Regions from separate parts of the Actinomadura sediminis genome, predicted to be linked through region 3. Evidence: riboswitches for the same ligand, from Rfam matches in the RefSeq annotation. Region 3 holds a riboswitch; each other region holds the start of a gene.
What was found. A riboswitch is a leader RNA that binds a small molecule or an ion and turns the genes downstream of it on or off. The one in region 3 is predicted to bind thiamine pyrophosphate.
Positions count from the first base shown of each region.

Region 1: linked by a shared signal. The riboswitch ahead of ACFQ11_RS12490 (purine-cytosine permease family protein) and the one ahead of thiO (glycine oxidase ThiO) in region 3 are both predicted to bind thiamine pyrophosphate.
Region 2: linked by a shared signal. The riboswitch ahead of thiC (phosphomethylpyrimidine synthase ThiC) and the one ahead of thiO (glycine oxidase ThiO) in region 3 are both predicted to bind thiamine pyrophosphate.

Region 1 covers NZ_JBHTJA010000018.1:41,299-50,820, forward strand. Annotated here, with positions in the region: gene ACFQ11_RS12485 (PAS domain-containing protein) at 1-1,748, opposite strand, end outside; gene ACFQ11_RS12490 (purine-cytosine permease family protein) at 1,834-3,159, opposite strand; TPP riboswitch at 3,151-3,268, opposite strand; gene ACFQ11_RS12495 (rhodanese-like domain-containing protein) at 3,298-3,624, opposite strand; gene ACFQ11_RS12500 (SSI family serine proteinase inhibitor) at 3,806-4,147, shown strand; gene ACFQ11_RS12505 (enoyl-CoA hydratase-related protein) at 4,152-4,838, opposite strand; gene ACFQ11_RS12510 (TetR/AcrR family transcriptional regulator) at 4,892-5,467, shown strand; gene ACFQ11_RS12515 (M20/M25/M40 family metallo-hydrolase) at 5,669-7,030, shown strand; gene ACFQ11_RS12520 (methyltransferase domain-containing protein) at 7,085-7,915, opposite strand; gene ACFQ11_RS12525 (ATP-binding protein) at 8,655-9,008, opposite strand; gene ACFQ11_RS12530 (helix-turn-helix domain-containing protein) at 9,448-9,522, shown strand, end outside.
Region 2 covers NZ_JBHTJA010000105.1:1,973-11,494, reverse strand. Annotated here, with positions in the region: gene ACFQ11_RS31340 (NAD(P)H-binding protein) at 1-653, shown strand, start outside; gene ACFQ11_RS31335 (anthrone oxygenase family protein) at 756-1,259, shown strand; gene ACFQ11_RS31330 (metallophosphoesterase family protein) at 1,279-2,121, shown strand; gene ACFQ11_RS31325 (TetR/AcrR family transcriptional regulator) at 2,118-2,753, opposite strand; gene thiC (phosphomethylpyrimidine synthase ThiC) at 2,977-4,710, opposite strand; TPP riboswitch at 4,706-4,817, opposite strand; gene gdhA (NADP-specific glutamate dehydrogenase) at 5,006-6,382, opposite strand; gene ACFQ11_RS31310 (sensor histidine kinase) at 6,655-7,905, shown strand; gene ACFQ11_RS31305 (CDP-alcohol phosphatidyltransferase family protein) at 7,996-8,679, shown strand; gene ACFQ11_RS31300 (sugar phosphate nucleotidyltransferase) at 8,676-9,522, shown strand, end outside.
Region 3 covers NZ_JBHTJA010000040.1:5,324-14,845, forward strand. Annotated here, with positions in the region: gene ACFQ11_RS19950 (glycoside hydrolase family 3 C-terminal domain-containing protein) at 1-1,104, shown strand, start outside; gene ACFQ11_RS19955 (serine/threonine-protein kinase) at 1,190-2,146, shown strand; gene ACFQ11_RS19960 (hypothetical protein) at 2,148-2,303, opposite strand; gene thiE (thiamine phosphate synthase) at 2,407-3,078, opposite strand; gene ACFQ11_RS19970 (Rv2175c family DNA-binding protein) at 3,165-3,539, opposite strand; gene ACFQ11_RS19975 (NAD(P)/FAD-dependent oxidoreductase) at 3,620-4,855, opposite strand; TPP riboswitch at 4,947-5,060, shown strand; gene thiO (glycine oxidase ThiO) at 5,050-6,177, shown strand; gene thiS (sulfur carrier protein ThiS) at 6,174-6,374, shown strand; gene ACFQ11_RS19990 (thiazole synthase) at 6,377-7,192, shown strand; gene ACFQ11_RS19995 (DMT family transporter) at 7,338-8,348, shown strand; gene pknB (Stk1 family PASTA domain-containing Ser/Thr kinase) at 8,385-9,522, shown strand, end outside.

The DNA.
Region 1 (9,522 bases), on a different contig from region 3:
ATGCCGCCGAAACGGCGGCGGTCGCCGGCGTCGCCCTGGACGAACCGTTCGAAGACCCGCTCGTGGTCCTCGGGCGGGATACCGACGCCCTCGTCCTCGACCGTCACCTCGATGCAGGCGCCGTCGGCGCGCGCGCAGACGCGGACGGTCCCGCCGTCCGGGGAGTACTTGAACGCGTTCTCCATGAGCTGGCCGAGGACGATGTCGGTCGCCATCGGATCGCCCTGGGCGTACGGCAGGTCCGGGTCGATCTCCAGCTCGACGCGATGGGCCGCCGACAGGGACCGGAACCCGGCGACGACGCCCTCGACGACGCGGCGCAGGTCGAACGTCTCGACGGTGACGGCCAGCTCGTCCCGTCCGGCGCGGGAACCGAGCAGGAGGTGCTCGACGAGGCGGCCGAGCGACTGGGCGCGCTCGGCGATCGTCGCGACGGCCGCGCGGCGGTCGGTGTCGGCCAGCTCGTCCCACCGGTTGACCAGCGTGGACGCGAACCCCTGGACGACCGTGATCGGGGTGCGGAGCTCGTGGCTGGTGGTGGCGAGGAACAGGTCCTTCGCCTCCTCCAGGGCCTTCGCCTCGGACACGTCGCGGAAGTCGAGGACCAGCTCGCCGGTCTCCTCGATCTCCGCGGCCAGCACGTTCAGCCACGTGCCCGACTCGAGCTGGTACGTCAGGTCCTCGCCGACCGCGGGCATCTCGAACGGCAGCGGGCGCCCGATCGCGTCGTCCGGCGGGATCCCGGTGATCGCGTGCGCGGCCGGGTTCCACTGCCGGACGACCAGGTCGTGGTCCAGGACGGCGATGCCGTCGGCGCTCGAATCGATCACCGCGCGCTCGTGCGCCCGCTGCCGGACGACGTTCGCGTACGCGACCGCGTTCCCGACGGCGACGCCCGCGTGCCCGGCGAGGAGTTCGAGCAGCTCCAGCTCGGTGTGCCCGACCTTGCGGCCGGAGAACAGGGCGTAGAGGGCGCCGAACGGCCTGTCCTTCACGAACGACAGCCCGAGCGCGATCGTGTGGAGCCCTTCCAGCTCCGCCCAGATCAGGTCGCCGAGCCGCCGGTCCCCCGTCGCGAGCTTGATCGTCTTGCCGCTGCGCAGCAGCTCCCCGACCAGGCTCGGCCGCAGCTCCGCGGACGCCCCGCGCATCCGCTCCGGCAGCCCCGACATGCTGACCAGCCGCAGCCGCTCGCCCTCGATCCGGACGAACCCGCCCGCGTCCGCCCCGGTCAGCTCGATCATCGCGCCGGTGATCCGGTCGAGGACGACCGCGAGATCGAGCTCGGCGTTCAGGTCGGCGACGATGTCGTTCAGCCGCCGCACCAGCCGCGCCCGCTCGGTCATGTGGTGCTGGACGATCTCGTCGTCCTCCACCGGCCGGTACACGCCGACCCACCCGAGCTGCGTCCCGGACGGGTCCTTCAGCAGGCTCGTGTCGATGCGGACGTCGATGAGCCGGCCGTCCCGGTGGAACCGGCGGGTCGCGATCGAGATCTGCCCGCCGTCTCCGGCCCGCCGGGTGAGCAGCCGCTCCTGGACGGCGTTGTGCTCGGCCTTCAGCTCGTCCGGGACGATCGGCGGCACGCGCCCGATCATCTCCTCGGCCGTCCAGCCGAACATCCGCTCGGCCGCCGGGTTCCACACGGTGACGCGGTGCCTGCCGTCCACGGCCACGATCGCGTCCGCGGCGCTCTCGATGACCGCCCGCGCGATGGGGTCGTGGACGTGGTGGTGCACGACTGTCATCGTGCCACCGGACCCGTTGCCGCGCCGGGGAACCGCAACGGAAAAGTTCTCACTCTTCACGGTGCGGCAACGGAAGAACGCCACGTCAGCGGCGTTCGCCGCGCGAATTCGCCAGGCGGCCGGCGGCCAGCGCGGCGGCTCCGGCGAGCAGGAACGACAGCAGCGACGCGCTCATCCAGCTCTGCGGCGCGAAGTTCAGCAGCTCCCGGACGTCCGTCCAGAACCCGGCCCAGCCGCTCACCGTGCCCGGGTTGATCAGCTGGTAGGCGACGAAGCCGATCACCCACGCGGCGACCATGCCCCACCGCGACGGCGCGGCGACCGAGCCGTCCCAGCCGTCCCGTCCGCGACCGAGGAAGAAGTCGGCGGCCAGGACGCCCAGCATCGGGACGAACACCGAGCCGATCAGCGACAGGAAGCCCGCGTAGTCGCCGATGTCCAGGACGAGCGCCAGCAGCGTGATCAGCGCGCCGAGCGCGACCGTCAGGACGCGGCGGTCCGCGCGGGGCGCGAGGTTCTGGATCGACACCGCCGTCGAGTACACGTTCGCGAACGACTGGTCGGCCTCGCGGAGCACGAACACGCCGAAGAACAGCACGCCCAGCGGCACCGCGAGGAACGGGTCGAACACGTTCCCGGTCGACCCCGCCAGCGCCAGGGCGAGCAGCCCCAGCACGTACGCGACGATCTGCGTGGCCGAGTAGCCGACGGCCGCCGCGCCGAACGCGCCCCGCTCGGTGCGCGCGTGCCGGGTGTAGTCGGCGGCGACCGGCACCCACGAGATCGACACCGCCAGGGCCGCGTCGGCGCCGATCAGGAAGCCGTCCCAGCCGCCGTCCGTCAGATCCGGCAGCGGCTCCCGCACCAGCAGCACGTAGAAGTAGACGAGCGCGACGATCACCGCGGCCGTCACGTACCGGCGCAGCAGCCGCACCGAGCCGAGCGGCCAGATGGTCAGGGCGGTCGTCAGCGCCCCGGCCGCGAGCACGTAGCCCCACCGCGGGATCCCGTCCCACAGGTGCCGCGCCGCGTCCGCGATCACGATCAGCTCGAACGTCCCCCACCCGATGAGCTGCGCGATGTTCAGCACCGTCGGCGCGTACGACAGCCGCGCCCCGAACAGGCCCCGCAGCAGCACCATCGCGGGACGTCCGGTCCGCGCGCCCGGCACCGCGGCGAGCCCGAGCATCAGCCCGCCGACGACCGTCCCGACGATCATCGCGACGATCCCGGCGGCGATCGACAGCGTCGGCACGCCGTTCTCGTCGGGCGCCAGCACGGTGTAGGCGCCCGAGAACGCCAGCAGGCTGACCCCGAGGTTCGCCCAGAACGCGCTCTGATCCCAGAAGCCGAGGACCTTCGGCGCCGGCTCGTCCAGGGTGTACGGGACCTCGTCGACGGCGGACGCCATGCGGCACTCTCCCTACGCCGGCATTACCCGGACAGGTTCATGCGGTCGGCGACGCCTCTGGGTTCGCCCTCTCAGCCCGGCCTCGGCCCGAGCTCCCGCGGAGAAATAGACGGAAGGATGCTACAACCGCCCGAAATGTCACGCCACGTACGGGTCCCCGTCGGCCTCCATCGGACGGCCCGCCGCCGCCCACGCCTGCATCCCGCCGTCGACGTTCCTCGCCAGCCACCCGGCCTGGTTCAGCGCCACCGTCACCTGCGCCGACCGCCCGCCGGACCGGCAGATCACGAACACCTCGCGGTCGCGGGGGATCTCCGCCGCCCGGTCGCTGAGCCGCCCCATCGGGATGTGGACGGCCTCGGGCGCGTGACCCGCGTCCCACTCGTCCTGTTCCCGCACGTCGAGCAGGTAGGCGTCCTGTGGAACCTCGGCGGCAGGCACCGCCGGCACGTCGTCCCCGAAAATCATCACTCCTCCATGGAACCGCGCGGAACCCCGCCGCGTCGAATCACGCATGCGGTATCGGACGCCACTCCTCGCCGCGTCCGGGCTGGCTCTGATCCTTTCACTGGCCGGTTGCGGCGACGAAAGCACCTCGGGCAATTCCGCCGACGGCCCCGCCACGGTGCGGCCGTCCAGCTACCCCGTGGAGACCCTCACGATCAAGGTCAAGGCCTCCGCGGAGGCCCCCGCCAAGGTCTGGACCCTCACCTGCGACCCGCCCGGCGGCTCCCATCCGGAACCCGCCGCGGCCTGCGCGGCGCTCGCCGAGGCCGAAGACCCGTTCGAGCCCGTCACGAGCAAGATCTGCACGAAGATCTACGGCGGTCCCGCCACCGCGACCGTCCAGGGCACGTGGCGGGGACGCGAGATCGACGCGAAGTTCTCCCGCGAGGACGGCTGCGAGCTCCACCGCTGGAACGAGGTGGCCCCGCTCTTCGGCGACGTGGCCGAACGCACGCCGGCATCGCCTCCCGGCGGGCCCTGACCGCTCACCGGAGGGCCAGGCGCGCCTCTTCGCGGGCCGCCTCGCCCTCCGGAAGCGCCCACTGCTCCAGCACCGACCGGCGGGCGGCGCGCAGCGCCCCGGGCGGCAGCCCCGCCACGGCACCGGCCATCGCCAGCCCCTCCTCCAACGCCCGCCCGGGTTCGACCAGCCGGGTGATCAGACCCCAGGCGAGGGCCTCCTCCGCCGGGACGCGCCGCGCCGTCAGCAGGACGTCGAGAGCCCTCCCCTGCCCGACGATGCGGGGAAGGCGCACGGTGGCGGCGTCCAGGCACGGCAGGCCCTGCCCCAGGTTGAGCGCGCCGAACTCGGCGGTCGTGGACGCGACCCGGAGATCGGCCCACAGCGCCAGCTCGAAGCCGCCGCCGAAGCAGTAGCCCTCGATCGCGGCGACGACCGGCTTGGCCGGCGCCGCGCGCGTGACCCGCATGGGCGGCGGCCCGTCCGCGGTCGGCACCGGGAAGTCGCCCGCGGCCATGGCCTTGAGGTCGTTCCCCGCGCAGAAGGCGCCGCCCGCCCCCGTCAGGACGACGGCCGCGACCTCGTCGTCGCGTTCGGCGGCGGCGACCGCCTCCCCGAGGGCCTCGGCCATGGGGCCGTCCACGGCGTTCCGGCGCTCGGGACGGTCGAGAGTGATCAGCCGGACGGGCCCGCGGTCCTCGTTTCGAATCATGCGGGTCACCCTAGATAGATCGATCTAGTTAGTGCAAGGGATAGGCTTCCCGCATGGGATCCGACACGCGGGCGCGGCTACTGGAGGCCGCGGCACAGCTGTTCCGGGAGCAGGGGTACGCGGCGACCGGGCTGAAGCAGATCACCACGGCCGCCGAGGCGCCGTGGGGCTCGCTCTACCACTTCTTCCCCCGCGGCAAGGAACAGCTCGGCGTCGAGACCGTGGAGCACTCCGGCACCCGCTACCTCCGGCTTTTCGACCTCGTCTACGCACGCACCGAGAGCCGCGCGGACGAGTCCGTCCGGGACGTCTTCCGGCTGAGCGCCGAAGCCCTGGAGAAGTCGAACTGGGGCGACGGGTGCCCGATCGCGACCGTCGCGCTCGAGGCCGCCACCACCAGCGAGCCCCTGCGGCACGCGTGCGCGGACGTCTTCGCCGGCTGGCGGGCGGCCACCGCGCGCCGCTTCGCGGCCGAGGGCATCGAGCCCGCGGACGACCTGGCGATCTACGTGCTGTCGGCGTTCGAGGGCGCCCTGATCCTGAGCCGCACCGCCCACGACACCACCCCGCTGCGGGTCACGTCCGAGATCGTGGCCCGCACCATCCGCGACCACCGCCCGGCCGGCTGATCGACGATCGTCCGGTGGGTCGGTCCTTGAAAGGGACCCGACCGGGCATGACCTTGGTCTCGATCCAGTTGCGGAACATCGAAGCGTTCTTGTCGGCCCATCGAAGATTTCGTATGTTCGCACAAATCGGGGCGTAGTTCCTGCCCTGCCGTCGTCCGCGGGCGACCCCGCGGGCGCGGCCTTCTCGCACGAGGAGACGCCATGCCCGAGGTCAAACGCCGCGACCTGCTGGCCGGACTCGCGGCCGTCACCGGGTTCGCGACCGTCGGCCTGCTCCCCGGCACCGCCTCCGCCGCCACCCGGCGGCGTCCCGGCGCCGCACTGCCCCCGTCCCTCACCGTCGGCGACCGGGCCGTGGTCGCGCGCGTCGACGCGCGGCGGGCACTGCGGCACCTGAAGGTGCTCAGCGACGAGATCGGCTGGCGCATCGCCGGCACCCCGTCCGAGCACCGCGCCGCCCGCTACATCGCCGGGGAGCTGCGCGCCCTCGGCTACGACGTCGAACTCCAGCCCTTCCCGGTCGCCGACAGGTACCTCGCGGAGATCCGCGCCCGGGGCGAGCGCCTCTGGCAGAGCAGCGCGTCCCCGCAGGGCGCCGTCGCCTCGGTGGACGGCGAGGTGGTGGACGTGGGCCGGGTCACCGAGGTCACCGGCGACGTCCGGGGCGAGCTGGTCCTGTTCGACCGCGTCGTCGACAAGGAGACCGAGCAGGCCAAGGCGGCCGCGGACGCCGGAGCCCGTGCGGCCCTCATCGTCAACGCGCGCTCGCGGACCTACCCCGAACGCAAACCCGGCTCGTTCACCCCGCGCCTGCGGGAACCGGTCGCGATCCCGGTCCTGGGACTGGCCGCGTACCACGGCGAGCGCATCCGCGCGGGCGCCCGGCGGCTGTCCTTCGAGGTCACCCACCACTCCGGGCTGACCTCGTACAACGTCCTCGCCGAGCGCAGGGCGACCCTGCCGAACCCCGCGGGCAGGGCCGTCATCGTCAGTGCCCACTACGACAGCGTCCCCGGCTCCCCCGGCGCCAACGACGACGGCAGCGGCACCGCGCTGTGCCTGGAACTGGCGCGCGTCCTGCGCCGCCTGCCCACCCAGCAGGCGATCCGCGTCTGCCTGTGGGGCTCGGAGGAATCCGGCCTGATCGGCGCCCGGCACTACGTGAAGGAGCTCGACGAGGCGGGCGCCGCACGCATCACCGGCTGCTTCCAGAACGACATGGTCGCCACCAGCCACCCGCCCGCGGGCACCTACTGGCTGCTGTCGGTGGACGGAGCGGACAACACCACCACCGCCGCGGTGAACGCCGCCGCGCGCCGGCTCGGCTACGCCGACCAGACCAAGGGCCCCACCGCACGCGGCTCCAGCGACCACGAGGCGTTCTACGAACGCGCCATCCCGGCGGGCAACTTCAGTTGGCGCGGCGGCGAAGCCCCCAGCCAGCTCGAACCGCTCTACCACACTCCCGAGGACACCATCGCGGACAACATCAGCCTGAAACGCCTCCAGGTCTCCCTCGAACTGATCGGCTGCGCCGCCTACGACGTCGCCCGCCACAAGTAGCCCGGCGGTGCCGCCGCCGGCGAGTTCCTCCCCGAGCGGCGGCACCGCCCCAGGTCAGCTCACCGGCCGTCCAGGCGAGTCGAGCCAGACGTCCTGCCCTTCCGGCGCCACCGTGAGCCCGATACGCGTGACCTCCGGCCTCCCGGCCGCGTCCCACCGCTCCTCCGCGTCCCGGACGCTCCGAGCACTCACCCGCTGGTCGCGGAGCGGCATGAACGGCGATGGACCCACGCATCGTCCCCGTGCCGTCCCGTCCTCCCGCACCCGCAGCGCCACCAGGGGCCAGTCGGGGTGGATCGTCGGCGCCAAGGGCACGACGATCAGCCCACCAGGCCGAGTCTGCCGAACCCACGCGTAAGGCACCGTGCGGACGGACGCCGTGGCGACGATCCGGTCGAAAGGCGCCCCCGCCGGGTACCCAGCCTCGCCGTCCCCGGCGATCACCTGCACCCGAAGGCCGACGGACCCGAGCGCCGCGCGCGCCGACGCCGCGACCGCCGGATCGATCTCGACGCTGACGACGTCGCCCTCACCCACCAGCCGCGCGAGGACGGCGGCGTTGTAACCGGTCCCGGTACCGATCTCCAGCACGCGCATCCCGGGCGCCAGGTCCATCGCGTCGAGGAGGCGGGCCATGATGGACGGGGCACTGCTCGAACTGGCGGACACCATCCCCTTCCCCGTCAACGGGTCGCACACCTCGGCGGGCAGGTCCGGGTCCGCCAGCACCCGGGTCACGATCGGGACGTCCGCCGCCACCAGCTCCCGCCACCGCTCCGGGTCGTCCGAGCGGCGCAGCGGCTCCAACCACCCCGCGGCGTTCCGAACGAAGATCTCCTCGGGGATGAACGGCTCCCGGGGAACGGCCGCGATGGCGTCGCGCACATTCACTGCTTCCCGGTCCCGTTGCACATGACGCACGGCCTCCACACCCTGTTGCCGTCATCGGATTCCCACTTGCCGCCCTTGCCGCCGCAGGACGAGCAGTCCACATCCCTTTTGTGCTTACCCACCACTTTCACCTTCTTCCATTACTTCACGGCTGCGCGAGTGTCCACGCGTCTTGTTCGCACCCTTGCCGATTTCCTCGTCCCGTGCCGTCACCTCGCACCGAACAGCGCGAACGACCAGGCCAGGGCACGTTCGACCAGACCGCCTCCGCGACACGGCGTCGCGTCGCGCCTTCGCCGTCGACGGGGCAGAGCACGCGACGGAACGGTCGCCTCCGGGACGGATTGACGCCGCCCACCCGGACATCCCTCGACGATCCGAGAATCCCGCCGATGCAGCATCGACCGGATCCGGTCCGCGAGATCACAGGCATTCTTCGCTTCGACCAGGCCGTCCGGGAGTAACGCCCAAAGTGAGCCGGTGTACTCGCCCCACCAGAGGTGAATACCGGGAAATACGCGCCGAAGTTCGTCTACGGCCTGGTCGAGGTCGATGTCGAAGACCGGGGCGGCCGGGACGGGGACGCCATGAGCGGCCCGGTAAGGCTGGACGGCGTTGACTGAAGGCATGCGTCACCTCCGAAGGGCGCGCCGACGCGCGCGTGGAATGCAGGCGGGACGTCCGGTGGTGGGGGCCACCGGCCGGAGCGCGCCCGTCTGGGCGCGCTCGCATCTCAGCGTTCGATCAGCGCCCAGGAGGTGCGACCGTCGAGGGTGTCGAACCGGCCGGCCTCGTCGGCGTACGCATCGGCGAGCAGAAGGCCCCGCCCGTGCTCGGGGAGGTCGTCGTCCCGCGCGGGGGCACCGCGCCCGATCGGGCCGCCGCCGTCCAGGACGGTCAGGCAGACGTGTCGCGCGGTGAGGGAGAGTTCCGCCTTGATCCGGCCGCCGGGCGCCCCGCTGGCGCTGTGCCGCAGCGCGTTCGTGCCGTACTCACTGATGATCAGCTCGAACGCGTCCGCCATGTCGGCGTCCGCCGCGAGCGGCAGCCGCACCCACCGCCGCAGATGCGGCACGGACTCCGCCACGCCGGGCACGTCCACCCGCCACGCCCGCACCCGCTCGTCCGCGCCCCAGCGATCCGGCCCCGGCGAGCTGCCGAGCGTGTCGGCGACGGGTGCCGGTCCGGACCGGCGATTCCCCCGTGCGCGAAGCGAGCCAAGACCGCCGTGAAGGATCGGCGATGCCAGGCTGCGCAGGACTATCCTCATGGTTGCCTCCCTTTCGAGGGACGGAAGCCGCGCGGCCGGGCAGGGCTCCAATCCACACCCGGCCGCGCGGCGGTCTTCGGGCCGCTCGGGCCCTCACGTCTCAGGCTCGCTGCATCATGCGGCCATCGGAACGAGCGGGTCTTCGCAGGCCGTCGCCACACTCTGTGAATCAACGCATGCGGACAGTGTGCTGCCTGGCATACTTCCGCGCAACGGGCTTCGTGAAATTTCTCGAGAGACAAGGAAGCGAGGCGGCATGCCGTCCTCCCCGACCGTCCGGCGACGACAACTCGGCACCGAACTCCGCCAACTGCGCGAGGCCAGGGGCTTG
Region 2 (9,522 bases), on a different contig from region 3:
CCGTCTACCTCGCGTTCGCCCCCGATCTGGCCGTCCCGGGCGCGCCCGACGTCATCCGCGCGTTCACGGCGGCGGCGCGGGCCGCGGGCGTGCGGCGGGTGGTCCTGCTGTCGGGACGCGGCGAGGAGGAGGCCGTCGAATGCGAGCGGGTCGTCCGCGACTCGGGGCTGGAGTGGACGGTCGTCCGCGCGAGCTGGTTCGCGCAGAACTTCAGCGAGGACTACCTCCTCGACCCCGTCCGCGCGGGCGAGGTCGTCCTCCCGGCGGGCGACGTGCCGGAGCCGTTCGCGGACGCCGACGACATCGCCGACGTCGCGGTAGCGGCGCTCACGGCGGACGGGCACGCGGGAGAGGTGTACGAGGTGACGGGGCCGCGCGCGCTGTCCTTCCCGGAGGCGGTCGCGGAGATCGGCCGCGCGGCCCGGCGCGACATCGCCTACGTGCGGGTCGGCGTGGACGACTACGCCGCCGCGGTGCAGGAGCACGGCGTGCCCGGCGACGTCGCCGCACTGCTGACGTACCTGTTCGGCACGGTCCTGGACGGCCGCAACAGCGCGCCCGCCGACGGCGTGCGGCGCGCGCTCGGCCGCGAGCCCCGCGACTTCGCCGAGTACGCCCGCGAGACCGCCGCCAGCGGCATCTGGAACGGTTGAGCCCCGCGGGCCCGGCCCCGGCAGACCGGCCCCGGCCGGCCGGGGGCCGGGCCCGGCCGGCCGCCCCCGCCGAACGCCTTCATCACCGATCGGAGACCGACCATGAAATCCCTGTTCACCATGATCTTCGCCGCGCTGTCCCTCGTGGCGGCGGCCGGCATGGCCGGAACGTTCTTCGGGTTCTCCACCGGTGTCATGCCGGGGCTGAACGCGGCGCGGCCGTCCTCCGCGATCGACGCCATGCAGGGCGTCAACCAGAAGATCCAGAACCCGCTGTTCGTCGCCATGTTCGTGATGACGCCGGTCATCGCGGTCGTGGCCGCGATCCTGCTGCTGACGCTCGACCAGAAGGCGGCGGCCGTCCTGTTCTTCGTCGCCGCCGGGGTGTACGTCCTCGGCGCGCTGTTCCCGAGCTTCGCCGTGAACATCCCGCTGAACGAGGCGCTGGACAAGGCCGGGATCCCCGCGGACCCGGCCGAGGCCGCGCGCGTCTGGGCCGACTACTCCGGCCGCTGGACGACCTGGAACACCGTCCGGGCGATCGCCGGCTGGGCGAGCGTGCTGGCGATGGCCGCCGGGGCGTACCTCTGGGGCCGGGACGCCTGACGCCGCCTACGATCACGTCATGAGCGGTCTCTACGCCATCAGCGACCTGCACGTGGCATTCCCCGACAACCGCGCGTTCGTGGAGGGGCTGCGCCCCGAGTCCGGCGGCGACTGGCTGATCGTGGCCGGGGACGTCGCCGAGCGCTTCGACGACGTCGAGTGGACGCTGCGCACCCTGGCCGGGCGGTTCGGGAAGGTGATCTGGACGCCCGGCAACCACGAACTCTGGACGGTCAAGGACGATCCCGTGGCGCTGCGCGGGGAGGCCCGCTACCGCCGCCTGGTGGACATGTGCCGCGGCCTCGGCGTCGCCACCCCCGAGGACCCCTTCCCCGTGTGGACGGGCGACGGCGGCCCGGTGACGGTCGCGCCGCTGTTCGTCCTGTACGACTACACGTTCCGGCCGGACGGCGCCTCCACCAAGAAGGAGGCCCTGGAGATCGCGCACGAGGCGGGCGTCGTGTGCACCGACGAGATCTACCTCCACCCCGACCCGCACCCCACCCGGGACGCCTGGTGCGACGCCCGCATCGCCTACACCGAGCGCCGGATGGCGGAGCTGGAACCCGGCACCCGGACCGTGCTCGTCAACCACTGGCCGCTGATCCGCGAACCGACCCGCGTGCTCTGGTACCCGGAGTTCGCGCAGTGGTGCGGCAGCGAGCGCACCGCCGACTGGCACGTCCGGTTCGGGGCGGTGTCGGTGGTGTACGGGCACCTGCACATCCCCCGGACGATCTGGGCGGACGGCGTCCCGCACGTCGAGGTGTCGGTCGGCTACCCGCGCGAGTGGCGGCGGCACCGGGAGACGCCGCCCGGCCCGCGCCGCGTCCTCCCCCCGCCCGCGGAGGACGCCGGCTAGGCCCGGTCCGGGCCGGTCGCGCCCGGCGCGGCCCCCGCGCCGTCGAGGCCGTCCGCGCGGGGCGCGACGCCCCAGGCGGCGAGCGCCAGCAGCCGGTCGGCCGCCGCGGGCTCCTGCTCGGTCACCGTCGCGATGGCTCCCGCGAGCCGCAGCACGTCGGCGAAGTCGGCGCCCGGGGCGACGTCGCCCGCCTGCTGCGCGCGGGCGAACAGCCGCTGGCCCGCGGCGCGCATCGCCCGCGAGGAGTCGAGCAGCGCCGACCGCTCGTCCCGCAGCGACACCACCGCCGACGCGGCCAGCCCGCGGAACACCGTGACCTGCGCGATGAACGCGCGGAGCCACGCGAGCAGGGCGTCGCCCGGGGCTCGCGAGTCCGCCAGCTCCCGGGCGCGCGCCGCGAGGTCGTCGTAGGCGCCCGCGAGGAGCGCCTCGAGGAGGTCCTGGCGGGTGGGGAAGTGCCGGTACAGGGTCCCGATGCCGACCTCGGCGCGCCGCGCGACGGCCTCCAGCGACGCGCCCGCGCCCTCCCGCTGGAACACCTCGCGGGCCGCGGCGAGCAGCCGCGCGCGGTTGCGGCGCACGTCGGAGCGCTCCGCGCGGGGGCGGGGCCGGGACGTGCCGTCGCTGGTCACCTTGGGTCCGCTGTCCTTTCGGCATGGGTGCGGTCGCGGCCGTTCCCACGGTTTGGAACGGTCCTTCGATACTATCCGCGCCCCGCCCGGATCATGCGTCCGCCCAGTTCAACGTGTACGTCAAGGGTGCGGCCCGGCGCCGGAGGGCGGCCCCGGGGACGGCCGCGGGCCGGGCCGGCGGGGACGCTGGACGTCCCGCGCCGGGCCCGGCCCGCGGCCGCGCTCAGGAGCCGTCCGGCGCGACCGGGAGGTACACGCGCCCCCCGGCGGCCTTGAACTCGCCCGCCTTCTCCCGCATCCCGGCGGCGATCGCCTCGTCGCCGTCCAGCCCGCGTTCGTCGGCGTACCGCCGGACGTCCCGGGTGATCTTCATCGAGCAGAAGTGCGGGCCGCACATCGAGCAGAAGTGCGCGGTCTTCGCCGGGGCCGCCGGCAGCGTCGCGTCGTGGAAGGCGCGCGCGGTGTCGGGGTCCAGCGACAGGTTGAACTGGTCCTCCCAGCGGAAGTCGAACCGGGCGTCCGACAGCGCGTCGTCCCACGCCTGCGCGCCGGGATGGCCCTTGGCGACGTCCGCGGCGTGCGCGGCGATCTTGTAGGCGATGACGCCCGCCTTGACGTCGTCGCGGTCGGGCAGCCCGAGATGCTCCTTCGGGGTGACGTAGCAGAGCATCGCGGTGCCGTGCCAGCCGATCATCGCGGCGCCGATCGCCGAGGTGATGTGGTCGTAGCCGGGCGCGATGTCGGTGGTCAGCGGCCCGAGCGTGTAGAACGGGGCGCCGTCGCACCACTCCTGCTGCAGGTCGACGTTCTCCTTGATCTTGTGCATCGGGACGTGCCCGGGGCCCTCGTTCATGACCTGGTTGTCGTACTCGGCCGCGATCCGCGTCAGCTCGCCCTGGGTGCGCAGCTCCGCGAACTGCGCCTCGTCGTTGGCGTCGGCGATCGAGCCGGGCCGCAGCCCGTCCCCGAGCGACCACGTCACGTCGTAGGCCGCGAAGATCTCGCACAGCTCCCGGAAGTGCGTGTACAGGAAGTTCTCCTCGTGGTGCGCCAGGCACCACGCCGCCATGATCGACCCGCCGCGCGACACGATGCCGGTCTTGCGGCGCGCCGTCAGCGGGACGTACCGCAGCAGCACGCCCGCGTGGACGGTCATGTAGTCGACGCCCTGCTCCGCCTGCTCGATCACGGTGTCGCGGAAGACCTCCCAGGTCAGCTCGGCGGGGTCGCCGCCGACCTTCTCCACCGCCTGGTACAGCGGGACGGTCCCCACCGGGACGGGCGAGTTCCGCAGGATCCACTCGCGGGTGGTGTGGATGTCGCGGCCCGTCGACAGGTCCATGATCGTGTCGGCGCCCCAGCGGGTCGCCCACGTCATCTTCTCGACCTCGTCCTCGATCGAGGACGCCACCGCCGAGTTCCCGATGTTGGCGTTCACCTTCACCAGGAAGTTCCGGCCGATGATCATCGGTTCGATCTCGGGATGGTTGACGTTCGCCGGCAGCACCGCGCGGCCCGCCGCGAGCTCGTCCCGGACGAACTCCGGCGCGACGCCCTCGCGCAGCGCGACGAACTCCATCTCGGGGGTGATCTCCCCCCGGCGCGCGTAGGCGCGTTGCGTGACGGCCCCGCCGGACGCCCGGCGCGGCCGCCGCGCGGGGAACGCCGCGCCCTCGCGCAGCGGGTCGCCGGACCGGCGCCCGTCGTCCTCCGGGCGCGCGGAGCGCCCGTCGTAGGACTCGGTGTCGCCGCGCCCGGCGATCCACGCGTCCCGCAGGGGCGGCAGGCCCCGGCGGACGTCGGTCTCGAAGGCGGGATCGGTGTACGGCCCCGACGTGTCGTACAGGACGACGGCGTCGCCATTGGTCAGCGGAACCTCCCGCATCGGCACGCGCAGGTCGGGCCGGGAGCCCTGCAGGTACGTCTTGCGGGCGGCTGGAACCACGGATTCGTTCACGACTCGATGCTCTCCCTACGCCGGCATTACCCGGTCAGGTTCATGCGGTCAGCGGCCGTGCCAGCCGCTATCTCAGCCCGGTTCGCCGGGCCCCCGCGTCGGTCGTGATCGACGGTAACCCGCACCGCCCCGGTTGCCGCAACCGGGGCAGGTGGGGTAGACGCGCGCGTGCCGTCCCCGGTGACCGGGAACGGCACGCGCGTTCGGGCCGGTGACGGCCCGGGGGCCGCCGGCGTCCTACACCGCCGCCGGCGCGCGCCCCCTCAGTCGACGCCGGACCGTCAAGCCGGGCCCGTCAGATCAGCCCCTGGGCGAGCATCGCGTCGGCCACCCGCTCGAAGCCGGCGATGTTGGCGCCGACGACGTAGTCGCCGGGTACGCCGTACCGGTCGGCGGTCTCGAAGCAGGTGTCGTGGATGTCGCGCATGATCCGCGTCAGCTCGTTCTCCACCTGCGCGAACGTCCAGGACTCGCGGCCCGCGTTCTGCCGCATCTCCAGCGCGCTGACCGCGACGCCGCCCGCGTTCGCGGCCTTCCCCGGCCCGAACGCCACGCCGGCGTCCTGCAGGATGTGGACGGCCTCGGGCGTCGTCGGCATGTTCGCGCCCTCGGCGACGGCCTTGACCCCGTTGCGGACGAGGATGCGCGCGGACTCGGCGTCCAGCTCGTTCTGGGTCGCGGACGGCAGCGCGATGTCGGCCGGGACGTCCCAGACCCGCCCCGCCGGAACGAACCGCGCCGAGGCGCCGCGCATCTCGGCGTAGTCGGAGACGCGGCCCCGGTCGACCTCCTTGACGTGCTTGAGCAGGTCGAGGTCGATGCCCTTCTCGTCGACGACGTAGCCGCCCGAGTCGGACACGGTGATGACGTTCGCGCCGAGCGCCTGCGCCTTCTCGATCGAGTAGATGGCGACGTTGCCGGAGCCGGACACCACGACCTGCTGCCCGTCGAGGTCCTCGCCGCGCCGCTTCAGCATCTCGGCGGTGAACAGCACGCTGCCGTACCCGGTGGCCTCGGTGCGGCCCGCGGAGCCGCCCCAGCCCTGGCCCTTGCCGGTGAGGACGCCGGCCTCCCAGCGGTTGGTGACGCGCCGGTACTGGCCGAACAGGTAGCCGATCTCCCGCCCGCCGACGCCGATGTCGCCCGCCGGGACGTCGGTGTGCTCGCCCACGTGCCGGTACAGCTCGGTCATGAACGACTGGCAGAACCGCATGATCTCGTCGTCGGAGCGTCCGTGCGGGTCGAAGTCGCTGCCGCCCTTGCCCCCGCCGATGCCGAGCCCGGTGAGCGCGTTCTTGAAGATCTGCTCGAAGCCGAGGAACTTCACGATGCCGAGGTTCACCGTGGGGTGGAACCGCAGGCCGCCCTTGTAGGGGCCGAGCGCGCCGTTGAACTCGACGCGGAACCCGCGGTTGACGTGCACGCGGCCGGCGTCGTCCTGCCACGGCACGCGGAACATGATCTGCCGCTCGGGCTCGATCAGCCGCTCGATCAGCCGGCTCGCGCTCAGCCGCGGCCGCGCGGACAGCACGGCGGGCAGCGACTCGAGCACCTCGTGGACGGCCTGGTGGAACTCCGGCTCGCCGGGGTCGCGCCGCAGCACGCCGTCGTAGGTCTCCTCGAGCGCGGCCAGGACGTCGGGCGAGCCGGGCAGACGGGGGGACAGGGGCATGTGGTGGATCCTTTCGGCGAACGATGATCGTGCGGGTACGCCGGCGACCGGGACGTTCACCTCCCGCGGCCCCATTGCCGGGACGCCACGGCCTCAAGCGGTCTTCTCACTCTAAAACGTGATCGCCGGACGCAGGACGCTGCTAGACTGTCTCGTTTGCCAACATCTGCGCCGTCAGGGACATTCCACGGCGGTCCCGCGCTCAAACCCCGCGTTCCTCGTCCGGAGCGGCCCGGATGCGCGCCCGGCGGGCGGTCGGGGAAGATGGTCGCGTGGTGACCCTCTCCCGGCTCGGCGGACTCCCGAAGCGCCTCACGGGCGGGACGACCGCGGGCGGCGGGACCCTCGCGCGCGACGCGGTCCTCGCGCTGCCGCTGGCGGTGGTCGCGGTCGCCGCGGCCCTGCTCTGGCCGGGCGTGCGGTCCCTGGACGCCCCCGGCGCCGCGCTGCTCGTGGCCGCGCACGTCCCGCTGGCCGTCATCCGGCGCCGGCCCGCGCCCGGCCTCGCGGCGCTCGTCGTCCTGGCGGTCCCGTTCCACCTGCTGCAGTACCAGCACCACGCGCTCGTCCCCGCCGAGGTCGCCGCGCTGTTCGCCTACGCCGTGTTCGGCCGGCGCGCGCGGATCGTGCTCGGCGTGGTCGCGTCCCTGCTGCTGGTCTGCGTCGTCGGGATGGCGATGCGGGCCGGCGGGAGCAGCGTCCGGGAGCAGATCGCGGTGATCGAGGCCGTGGTCGCGGTGGTGATCGCGGTGCAGGTGTGGCGGTCGCACCGGGTCCGGCTCGCGGCGATCACCGAGCGGGCCGAGCGGGCCGAGCGCACCCGCGAGGAGGAGGCGCGGCGCCGCGTCGCCGAGGAGCGGCTGCGCATCGCCCGCGACCTGCACGACCTCCTCGCGCACAGCATCACCGTGATCGGGGTGCAGGCCGGCGCCGCCGCACACCTCGTCCGCGGGGACCGGCCGCTGGACCGCGAAGAGCTGGCCGATGCGCTCGCGTCGATCGCCGCGACGTGCCGGGACGCCCGCGTCGAGCTGCGCGGCACCCTGCAGGTCCTCCGCGGGACGGACGCGCCCGCGTCCGGGAAGCCGCCGGGGCTTGACGGGATCGGCGAGCTGGTGGCGGCCGCCCGCGCCGGCGGGATCCGGGTGACGTTCGCGGACGAGTCCGCGGGACCCGGCGGGGAACGCCCGTCGCCCGAGGTGGGCGTCGCGGCCTACCGGATCGTCCAGGAGGCGCTCACCAACGTCGTCAAGCACGCGGGCGCGGCGTCGGCGGACGTGAGCCTCACCCGTGCGGACGGCGCCCTGGTCGTCCGGGTGGCCGACGACGGACGCGGCTTCGCCGCGGGCCCGTCCGGGGGCTCCCCGGGAGGCCCGGACGGCGGCTCCTCCGGGTTCGGCGTGCTCGGGATGATCGAGCGCGCCCGCAGCGTCGGCGGGACGCTCGACGCCGGCCCCGCGCCCGGCGGCGGCTTCACCGTCACCGCGGTCCTTCCCGCGGACCGCGCGGCCGCCCCGCGCTGACCTCGGCCGACGCTCCGCGCGGCGTAACCGCGCTCACATGATCCGCGTCGGGGTCTTTCCAAGGTTGACCTGTAAGGTCAACATCGAGGCATGGGGGAGGCGAGCGCGCCGGTGAGCATGGAGACGGGGACGACGTCCGAGGCGGCCGAACGGGTCTTCACGGTGCCCAACCTGCTCAGCGCGGCGCGCCTCGTGGGCGTCCCGCTGTTCCTGTGGCTGGTCCTGATCGAGGCCGACTGGTGGGCGCTCGGCCTGCTGGTGGCGGCCGGGCTGTCGGACTGGCTGGACGGCAAGCTCGCGCGGGCGCTGAACCAGACGAGCAAGCTCGGCATGGTCCTGGACCCCGCCGCCGACCGGCTCTACATCCTCGCCACCCTCGTCGGGCTCACCATCCGCGAGATCATCCCGTTGTGGCTCGTGGTGCTGCTGATCGCGCGGGAGGCGGCGATCGTCCCGATCGCGCCGCTCATCCGGCGGCTCGGCTACAACGGGACGCTGCCGGTCCACTTCATCGGGAAGACGGCGACGTTCTGCCTGCTGTACGCGTTCCCGCTGCTGCTGCTGGGCGACCACGACGGCGGCGCCGCGACCGCCGCCAAGATCATCGGATGGTCCTTCGCGATCTGGGGGACGGCCCTCTACTGGTGGGCGGCCGTCCTGTACTGGGCGCAGACGCGGCGGCTCATCCGGGCGGGACGAGATCCGGACCCCGGCCCACCGGCCGGAGGCGCGTCCCCGGCCGGTGACCAGAAGGGAGCTGAAACCCCCCGATGAAGGCCGTCGTGATGGCGGGAGGCGAGGGGACGCGGCTGCGTCCGATGACCGCCAACCAGCCCAAACCCCTGCTCCCGCTCGTCAACCGGCCCATCATGGAGCACGTGCTGCGCCTGCTGAAGCGCCACGGGTTCACCGAGACCGTCGTCACCGTCCAGTTCCTGGCCGCCCTCATCCGCAACTACTTCGGCGACGGCGAGGAGCTCGGCATGTCGCTGAGCTACGCCACCGAGGAGATCCCGCTCGGCACCGCGGGCAGCGTCAAGAACGCGGAGGAGGCGCTGCGCGACGACCGCTTCCTGGTGATCTCCGGCGACGCGCTCACCGACATCGACCTCACCGACATGGTGCGCTTCCACGAACGCAACGGCGCGCTGGTCACCATCGGGCTCAAGCGGGTCCCGAACCCCCTGGAGTTCGGGATCATCATCGTGGACGACGAGGGCCGCGTGCAGCGGTTCCTGGAGAAGCCGACGTGGGGGCAGGTGTTCTCCGACACCGTCAACACCGGCATCTACGTCATGGAGCCGGAGGTCCTCGAGCACGTCGCGCCGGGGGAGTCGGTCGACTGGTCCGGCGACGTGTTCCCCAGGCTCCTCGCCGAGGGCGCGCCGCTGTTCGGGTACGTCGCCGACTGCTACTGGGAGGACGTCGGCACCCACGAGAGCTACCTGAAGGCGCAGGCCGACATGCTGTCGGGGCAGGTCGGGATCGACCTCGGCGGGTTCGAGATGTCGCCCGGGGTGTGGGTCGCCGAGGGCGCCGAGGTCGACGCCGAGGCCGTCCTGAAGGGCCCGCTCTACATCGGCGACTACGCGAAGGTCGAGGCGGGCGTCGAACTGC
Region 3 (9,522 bases):
TACCCGAACGACCTCGCCCGCGTCGACCGGACGGCGAGCGAGACCGCGGCCCGGACGATCGCCGAGAACGGCGTCACGCTGCTGAAGAACGACGGCGTCCTCCCGCTCGCCGCACCGCGGAGGATCGCGGTGATCGGGCGGGCCGCGAAGGAGAGCCAGGCCGGGTTCGGGTCGGCGAAGGTCGTCCCGTTCGCGTCGGTCGGCGCCCATGAGGGCCTGGCGCGGCGCGCCGGCGCGGGCGCCTCGGTCACCTACCGGGACGGCGACGACCGCGGCGCCGCGGCGGAGGCGGCCCGCGGCGCCGACGTCGCGATCGTGTTCGCCACCGACAGCCAGGGCGAGTTCTTCGACAAGTCGTGCCTCACCCTCGAGTGCGGCGAGCCGCTGCGCGGCGACCAGGACGGGCTGATCTCGGCGGTCGCGGCGGCGAACCCGAACACGATCGTGGTGCTGCAGACGGGCGGGCCCGTCCTCACCCCGTGGGCGGACGACGTCGCGGCGATCGTCGAGACCTGGTACCCGGGGCAGGAGGGCGGGAACGCGCTGGCCCGCGTCCTGTACGGGGACGTCGATCCGGGCGGGCGCCTGCCTGTCACGTTCCCCGCCGCGGAGGCGCACGCGCCCGCGGCCGGGAACCCCGCGCAGTACCCCGGGGCGAACAAGACCGCGACCTTCTCTGAGGGCGTCATGGTCGGCTACCGGCACTACGACGCGAAGGGGTTCACGCCCAAGTACCCGTTCGGGCACGGCTTGTCGTACACGACGTTCCGCTACGGCGGCTTGAAGGTCGGATCCAAGGAAGTGAAGGTCACGGTCACGAACACGGGGAACCGCACGGGCGTCGCCGTCCCGCAGATGTACCTCGGCCTGCCCTCGCCCGGCGTGGACGTCCCGCAGCCGCCCAAGCAGCTCAAGGGATTCACCAAGGTGACGTTGCGGCCGGGGCAGAGCAGAACCGTCGCGTTCCCGCTGAGCGCGCGCGATCTGTCCTACTGGAACGTCGAGGCGAAGCGGTGGAAGGTCGCGGACGGCTGCTACACCGTCATGGTCGGCCCCTCGTCGCGCGACATCGCCCAGCGGGGCTCGTTCGGGGCGTGCGGCTGACGAAGATCCGCGTTCCTCTGCAGGACAGGACGGGCACACGGTACAAATAAGGACCCTCCCCTTATCCGTTCCCCCCGGAGTCCCCGTGTCCCCTGCCACCCGGCGCGCCCCGGTCCCCCGCGACCTGCGGCGCCGTCCCGCGACCGCGCTCGGCCCCGGCGATCCCGACGACATCGGCGGCCGCCCCCTGCTGGGCAGGCTCGGCGAGGGCGGCCAGGGCGTCGTCTACCTCGCCGAGGACCCCGACGGCGGGCTCTGCGCCGTGAAGCTGCTGAAGGGCGGCATGGCGGCCGGGCGGCGCGCCCGCGACCGGTTCGTCAAGGAGGCCGACGCGGCGCGGCGGGTCGCCGGGCGGCACACGGCGCACGTGCTGGACGCCGACGTGACCGGCGACCGGCCCTACATCGTCAGCGAGTACGTGGACGGCCCGTCGCTGCAGGAGGTCGTGACCCAGGAGGGCCCGCTCCCGGAGCGGCGGCTGCACCGGGTCGCCCTCGGCACCGCCGCCGCGCTCGCCGCGATCCACCGCGAGGGGATCGTCCACCGCGACTTCAAGCCCGGCAACGTCCTCCTCGGCCCGGACGGCGCCAAGGTCATCGACTTCGGCATCGCGCGCATGGCGGACGCGACGCCGCTCACCACCGGACCGCTCGGCACCCCCGCCTACATGGCCCCCGAGCAGATCGAGGACGAACCCGTCGGGCCGCCCGCGGACGTCTTCGCGTGGGGCGCGGCGATCGTGTTCGCCGCCACGGGCCGTCCCCCGTTCGGCACCGGCCCGAACGCCGCGGTGATGCGCCGGGTGACGTCCCGGCCGCCGGACCTCGGCGACCTCGACGGCCCGCTGCGCGCTCTCGTGGCCCGCTGCCTCGACAAGAACCCGCAGGCGCGGCCGTCCGCACGGCAGATCGTCCGGGCGCTGCGCGAGGGCGGCGCCCCGGCTCCCCGGCCGCGCCCGACCCGCATCCCGCGCTACCGCTGGCGCATGATGATCGCGCTCGCCGTCGTCATGACGGCGGGCTTCGTCATCGGGATCCTCTAGCTCACCAGTGCGGCGGGCGCTCCTCCAGCAGGCGGGAGTCGTCGCCGGCGTCGCCGCGCCACTCGCCCCAGCCGGTGTCGGTGTCGTCGGACGTCTGGTCGGGCAGGACGTCGAACTCGTCGTCGAGGTCGACCGGCCGCTCGTCGTCGGGTCCCATGATCCCCATTGTGCGGCATGCCGCGCCCGCGCGAACCGTGCGGGCGGTCACACCGAAAGGGTCGCGCGAGACCGGTCGCACGAGACCGGTCGCACGAGACCGGTCACACCGCGGCGAGCCGCCGCGCGAACTCGGCCGCCGCGGCGCCCGGATCGTCCGCCTCGGTGATGGCCCGCACCACCACCACGCGGCGCGCCCCGGCGGCCACGACCTGGTCCAGGTTCCCGAGGTCGATGCCGCCGATCGCGAACCACGGCCGGGCGAACCGCTCCCCCGCGGTGTACTCCAGGAGCTTCGGGCCGGGCGCGGGGCGTCCGGGCTTGGTCGGCGTCGGCCACGTCGGCCCGGTGCAGAAGTAGTCCACTCCGGGCTCGGCCGCCGCGGCCGCCGCCTGCTCCTCCGCGTGCGTGGACCGGCCGATCAGCACGTCGCCCCCGACGATCTCCCGCGCGGCCGCCACCGGCAGGTCGTCCTGCCCGAGGTGCAGCACGTCCGCGCGCACCGCGTGGGCGACGTCCGCGCGGTCGTTGACGGCCAGCAGCGCGCCGTGCCGCTCGCACGCGGCCCGGAACACCTCCAGGTACGCCATCTCCTGCCGCGCCTCCAGCCCCTTCTGCCGGAGCTGCACGATGTCGACGCCGTTCGCGAGGACGGCGTCCAGGAAGCCGGGCAGGTCGCCGCGTTCCTCCCGCGCGTCCGTGCAGAGGTAGAGACGGGCGCGGTCGAGCCGGGCGCGCAGGGCCACGGCGCGGTCGGAGGGCAGGTGCCTGGACACGGTGGGGCGGACTTCCTTCCGGGGGCGTGCTGCGGGGGCCGCGCACCCGCGCGGCCCCCGATGGGCGGACGGTCAGAGTGGGACGGTCAGAATGCCAGAGCCTGGGCGCGGCGCCGCACCTCGGTCCCGCGGTTCTCGGTGAGCGCCTCGACCGGCGTCCCGGGCAGCGTGTCGTCCGCGGTGAACAGCCAGCGGACGGTCTCGACGTCGCTGTAGCCGGCGTCCGAGAGCAGGGTGAGGGTGCCGGACAGCCCCTTGATCACCTGACCCTCGTGGACGAAGGCCGCCGGGACCATCGGCTCGCCTTCGCGGCGGACCGCCAGCAGCTTGCGCTCGCTGATGAGCTGCTTGATCCGGTTCGTCTTGATGCCGAGCCGCTCGGCGGTCTCCGGGAGGGTGAGCCACTCGCCGGCGAGGGCGTCGGTCCGGGGGTCGAGTGCGCTTTCAACGGTTGCGTGCATCTGCGTCACGCCCCCTTGCTACCACGCCTTCGGAACCGCCAAACCCCCTGGACGACCACCTGTTTCGCGAGAAGTCTCCGCTACGCGCGAACGGCCTGGCGGACGGGCACGTCCGGATCGGCGAGCGCGCCGGGGTCCACGGACGCGCCGGACGCGATGGCCCGGCGCGCCTGGACGAGGTCGCGGGGCCGGTCGACGGTGAGGATCGCGTCGAGGCGGTCGCCGGTGAGCCAGGCGAGGGCCCACTTGGGGCCGTCCGGGTCGCCGCGCCGGATCATCCGCTCGGACGCCGCGTGGTTCCCGGCGTACTGGACCATGCGGCCGAACTGCTCGGACCAGAAGTACGGGGCCGCGTCGTAGACGGCGTCCTCGCCGAGGAGGGTCGCGGCGGCGACCTCGGGCGCGTTGAGGGCGGTGTCCCAGTGCTCGACCAGGAGCCGGCGCCCGTAGCGGGACGACCACCAGGCGGCGCAGTCGCCGACGGCGACGATGTCGGGGCGGGGGGTGCCGGGGGCGCCGTGCTCGGCGCCCTCGTGGCAGGTGCGGAAGGAGGCGTCGGTGACGACGCCGCGTTCCAGCAGGAGGCCGGAACCGGCGAGCCAGCCGAGGTCGGGGCGGACGCCGACGCCGACGACGACCGCGTCGGCGTCGATGCGGCCGGGCGTCCCGTCGGCGGCGAGGACGAGTCCGCGGTCGTCGACCTCGGCGACCTTCACGCCGGTGCGCAGCTCGACGCCGGCCTCGGCGTACCAGGGGGCGGTGAGGGCGCCCGCCTCGGGGCCGAGCGCGTTGGCGAGGGGCGTGTCGGCGGCCTCGACGACGGTGACCGCGCACCCCCGCTTCGCGGCGGTGGTGGCGACCTCGGCGCCGATCCAGCCCGCGCCGACGATCGCGACGCGGGCGCCCGGGACGAGCAGGCCGCGGAGTTCGCGGGCGTCCTCGATGGTGCGGACGACGTGCTGGCGGCCGCCGCCGGGGAGCGTGATCGGGGTCGCGCCGGTGGCGATGACCAGGCCGTCGAACGGCAGGTCGCCGGCCGTGGTGGCGACGACGCCGCCGCGTCCGGGCTCGGCGGGGCGCAGCGCGGTGGCGCGTTCGCCGAGGAGGAGCTCGCAGCGCAGGGCGTCCCAGTCGGCGTCGACGGTGGTGTCGTCGGACTCGCCCGCGAGGACGGCCTTCGACAGCGGCGGCCGGTCGTACGGCCGGTGCCGTTCGGCCGAGACGAGGGTGAGCCCGCCCTCGTACCCCTTCCTGCGCAGGGCCTCGACGGCGCGCACGCCGGCCAGCCCGCCACCCACGACAACAACCCTCTCCATGGCGCTCACCCTAACGGGGCGGGCGTTCCCCTGGACACCTGTCCAGGCGGTCGTGTACCTCACAGCAGTCGTAAAGTGGGGGAAGAGCACACGAAACACCCGCGGGAGTCCGGTGCGACCGGGCTGAGAGGGCGGCTGAACGGGCCGCCGACCGCCACGACCTGATCCGGATCATGCCGGCGAAGGGAGCGCGAATGAAGATCGTCGTCATCGGGGCCGGGATCGTCGGCCTCGCCGCCGCATGGCGGACGGCCGCACGCGGCGTCGCGGTGACGCTCGTCGATCCCGAGCCCGCGGGCGGCGCCACGTCCGTCGCGGCGGGAATGATCACCCCGGTCAGCGAGCTCGCCTACGGCGAGGAGCCGCTGCTGCGGCTCAACCTCGCGTCCCGCGACCGCTACGACGCGTTCGTCGCGGAACTGGAGGAGCTGACCGGGGCGCCCACCGGGTACCGCGACGACGGCCTGCTCCAGGTCGCGTTCGACTCCGACGACCTGGCCGTCCTGGACGACCTGCGCCGCTTCCAGGAGAGCCTCGGCCTCCCCGTCGAGGCGCTCACCGGGCGGGAGTGCCGCAAGCGGGAGCCGATGCTGGCGCCGGGCGTGCGGGGCGGCCTGCTCGCCCCGCGCGACGGGTCGGTGGACCCGCGCCGGCTCGCCGCGGCGCTGCTGGCGGCGTGCGAGAAGTCCGGCGTGCGGGTGGTGCGGCGGCGCGCGGCGGGCGTGGTCGTCGAGCGGGACGCGGCGGCGGGCGTCCGGCTGGAGGACGGGACGGTCCTGCGGGCCGACCGCGTCCTGCTGTCCGCGGGCCCCTGGTCGGGCGACCTCGACGGCCTGCCCGCCGGGACCGTCCCGCCCGTCCGTCCCGTCAAGGGGCAGGTGATCCGGCTGCGCACCCGCGTGCCGTTCCTGCGGCGCTGCGTGCGGGGGCTGGTGAAGGGCTCGCCGGTGTACCTGGTGCCGCGCGCGGACGACGCCGAGATCGTCCTCGGCGCCACGCAGGAGGAGCTCGGGTTCGACACGCGCGTGACGGCCGGCGGGCTGTGGGAGCTGCTGCGGGACGCCCGCGAGCTGATCCCCGGCGTCACCGAGCTGGAGTTCGCCGAGGTCACGGCCGGGCTGCGGCCCGGTTCCCCCGACAACGCCCCGGTCATGGGCGAATCGGGCGTCCCCGGGCTCGTGCTCGGCACCGGGCACTTCCGCCACGGCGTCCTGCTCGCGCCGATCTCGGCGGACGTGCTGTCCGCGGCCCTGCTCGGCGACCCGGTGCCCGAGGTCGCCCGCCCGTTCTCCCCCGATCGATTCTCCGAGGTGAAGCGATGAAGGTCATCGTCAACGGCGAGCCGCGCGAGCTGCCCGCGGGCACGACCGTGGCCGCCGCCGTCGCGGCCGTGAGCGCGGCGCCGTCCGGTGTGGCGGCCGCGCTGAACGACGAGGTCGTCCGCCGGGCGTCCTGGGAGGCGACGCCGCTGCGCGACGGCGACCGCCTGGAAGTGCTGACCGCCGTGCAGGGAGGCTGACGATGGACGAGACCGCGAGCGAGACGACGAACGAGACGACGAACGGGACGAACGACGCGCTGGTGATCGCGGGCGAGGAGTTCGGCTCGCGGCTGATCATGGGGACGGGCGGCGCGCCGAGCATGCAGGTGCTGCGGGAGGCGCTCACCGCGTCGGGGACCGAGCTGACCACGGTCGCGATGCGGCGGGTCGACCCGGCGGCGCGGGGCTCGGTGCTGGACGTGCTCGCCGGATGCGGCATCCGCGTGCTGCCCAACACCGCGGGCTGCTTCACCGCGGGCGAGGCGGTGCTGACCGCCAAGCTCGCCCGGGAGGCGCTCGGGACGAACTGGGTGAAGCTCGAAGTGATCGCGGACGAGCGCACGCTGCTGCCCGATCCGCTCGAACTGGTCGAGGCCGCGGAGCAGCTCGTCGACGACGGGTTCGTCGTGCTGCCGTACACCAACGACGACCCCGTCCTGGCGCGGCGGCTGGAGCAGGCCGGGTGCGCGGCGGTGATGCCGCTCGGCTCGCCGATCGGCTCGGGCCTCGGCATCCGCAACCCGCACAACATCGAGCTGATCGTCGAGCGGGCGGGCGTCCCGGTCATCCTGGACGCCGGGCTCGGCACGGCCAGCGACGCCGCCCTGGCCATGGAACTGGGCTGCGACGCGGTGCTGCTGGCGACGGCCGTGACCCGGGCGCAGTCCCCGGCGACGATGGCCGCCGCGATGCGGCACGCCGTGGAGGGCGGGCGGCTGGCGCGCCTGGCCGGGCGGATCCCGAAGCGCCGCTACGCGCAGGCGTCGTCGCCCTTCGAGGGCCTCGCCTCGACGTAGCGGCCCTTAACCGAGCCATCAAGAATTATTCGCTGGACCTGAACAGTGGACCGCTCCCAGACTGGGGGCGGTCCGTTGAGGTCCGGCGCGACCGCGCGCCGAACTTCGGGGTTCATCGAAACGATCCGAACCTAAGGTGCGCTTCATGGAACAGGACAACTCCCCTACGGCCGCGGTCAAGGGCGTCGACAAGCGCGCGATCGCCGCGGCCACCGTGACGGTCGTCCTGTGGGCCTCGGCGTTCGTCTCCATCCGCAGCGCGGGCGAGGCGTACGACCCGGGCGCGCTCGCGCTCGGCCGGCTGCTGTCCGGGACGGTCGTGCTCGGCGCCCTCTGGCTCGTCCGCCGCGAGGGCCTCCCGCCGCGCGGCGCGTGGCCCGGGATCGCCGCCGCGGGCGTCCTGTGGTTCGGCGTCTACATGGTCGCGCTGAACTGGGGCGAGCAGCTCGTGGACGCCGGCACCGCGGCCCTCGTCGTCAACATCGGGCCCATCCTGATCGCGCTCCTCGGCGGCTGGCTGCTCAAGGAGGGCTTCTCCTCCCGCCTGCTCGCGGGCCTGGCCGTGGCGTTCGCCGGCGCCGCCGTCGTCGGGCTGTCGATGTCCGGCGAGAAGGGGTCGCCGCTGCTCGGCGTCCTGCTGTGCGTCGTCGCGGCCGTCACCTACGCGGGCGGGGTGGTCAGCCAGAAGCCCGCGCTGCGGCACGCGTCCGCGCTCCAGTTCACCACGTTCGCGTGCGCGATCGGCGCCGTCGCGACGCTGCCGTTCGCGGGACAGCTCGCGTCGCAGGCCGCGGACGCCCCGGCGGGCGCGACCCTCAACATGATCTACCTCGGCGTCTTCCCGACCGCGCTCGCCTTCACCACGTGGGGGTACGCGCTGGCGCGGACGTCCGCCGGGAAGATGGGCGCGACGACCTACGCCGTCCCCGCGATCGTCGTCCTGATGTCGTGGGCGTTCCTCGACGAGGTCCCCGGGGCGGTCACGCTGCTCGGCGGCGTGCTGTGCCTGGCCGGCGTCGCCGTGTCCCGCAGCACACCGCGCGGGGACCGGCGGCGCGGCCCGAAGACCACCGCGGCCCCCGCCGCGACGGACGTCCCGGCCGCCGCGCCGGCCGCGTCACCCTCCGCGCTCGACCATGCTCATACTCGCGACTGATGAGTTCCATGGAGAACCCGCCGTACACTCGCAACGATGGACACGACGGTCGCAGATCCACTCGTCGGGCAGCTGCTCGACGGGCGCTACCGCATTGAGTCCCGCATCGCGCGCGGCGGCATGGCCACGGTCTACCTCGCGCGCGACAGCAGGCTCGACCGCGTCGTCGCGGTCAAGGTGATGCACGCCGGCCTCGCCGCCGACGAGGACTTCGTCGGCCGCTTCATCGGCGAGGCCAAGGCCGCCGCCGCGCTGTCGCACCCCAATGTCGTCGCCGTGTACGACCAGGGCACCGACGGCGAGCGCGGCTACCTCGTGATGGAGTACGTCGCCGGCCGGACGCTGCGCGACGAGCTCGCCGCCCGGGGCCGGTTCGGGCCGCGCGCCGCGCTGGAGATCATGCAGCCGGTGCTGGCCGCCCTCGGCGCCGCGCACCGCGCCGGGCTCGTGCACCGCGACGTCAAGCCGGAGAACGTCCTCATCACCGAGGACGGCCAGGTCAAGGTGGCCGACTTCGGCCTCGCGCGGGCCGAGTCAGCGAGCCGGATGACCCGGACCGGCGTGATCATCGGCACCGTCGGGTACCTCGCGCCCGAGCAGGTCACGTCCGGCAGCGCCGACGTGCGCTCGGACGTCTACGCCGCCGGGATCATGCTGTTCGAGCTGCTCACCGGGCGGCTCCCGCACGAGGGCGACACCCCGCTCGCCGTCGCGTACAAGCACGTCAACGAGACCGTGCCGCCCCCGTCGGAGCTCGTCCCCGGGCTGCCGCACCGCGTCGACGCGCTCGTCACGGACGCGACGAGCCGCGCGCCCGAGCACCGCCCGCAGGACGCGAACGCGTACCTCGCCGAGGTCGCCGAGGCGCACGGCGGGCTGCCGCCGGACATCGACGCCCGGCTCGAGGAGGCGTCCCGCACCGCGACGGCCGTCCTGGAGGCGCCCGCGCCCGCCGACGCCACCCGCGTGGAAGGCGACCCCGGCGGCGCCCCGCCCGGCGCCCCGCCCGGCGCCCCGCCCGGCGCCCCGCCCGGCGATGGGCGCACGGCCGTGCTCCCGCCCGTGCCGCAGACCTCGCCCGTCCGCTTCCCGGAGGACGTGCGGGGGCACACCGCCGTCCTCGATCCGGCCGCCGACCCGGCGGGCCCGCCGCCGCGCTCCCGCGGCGACCGCG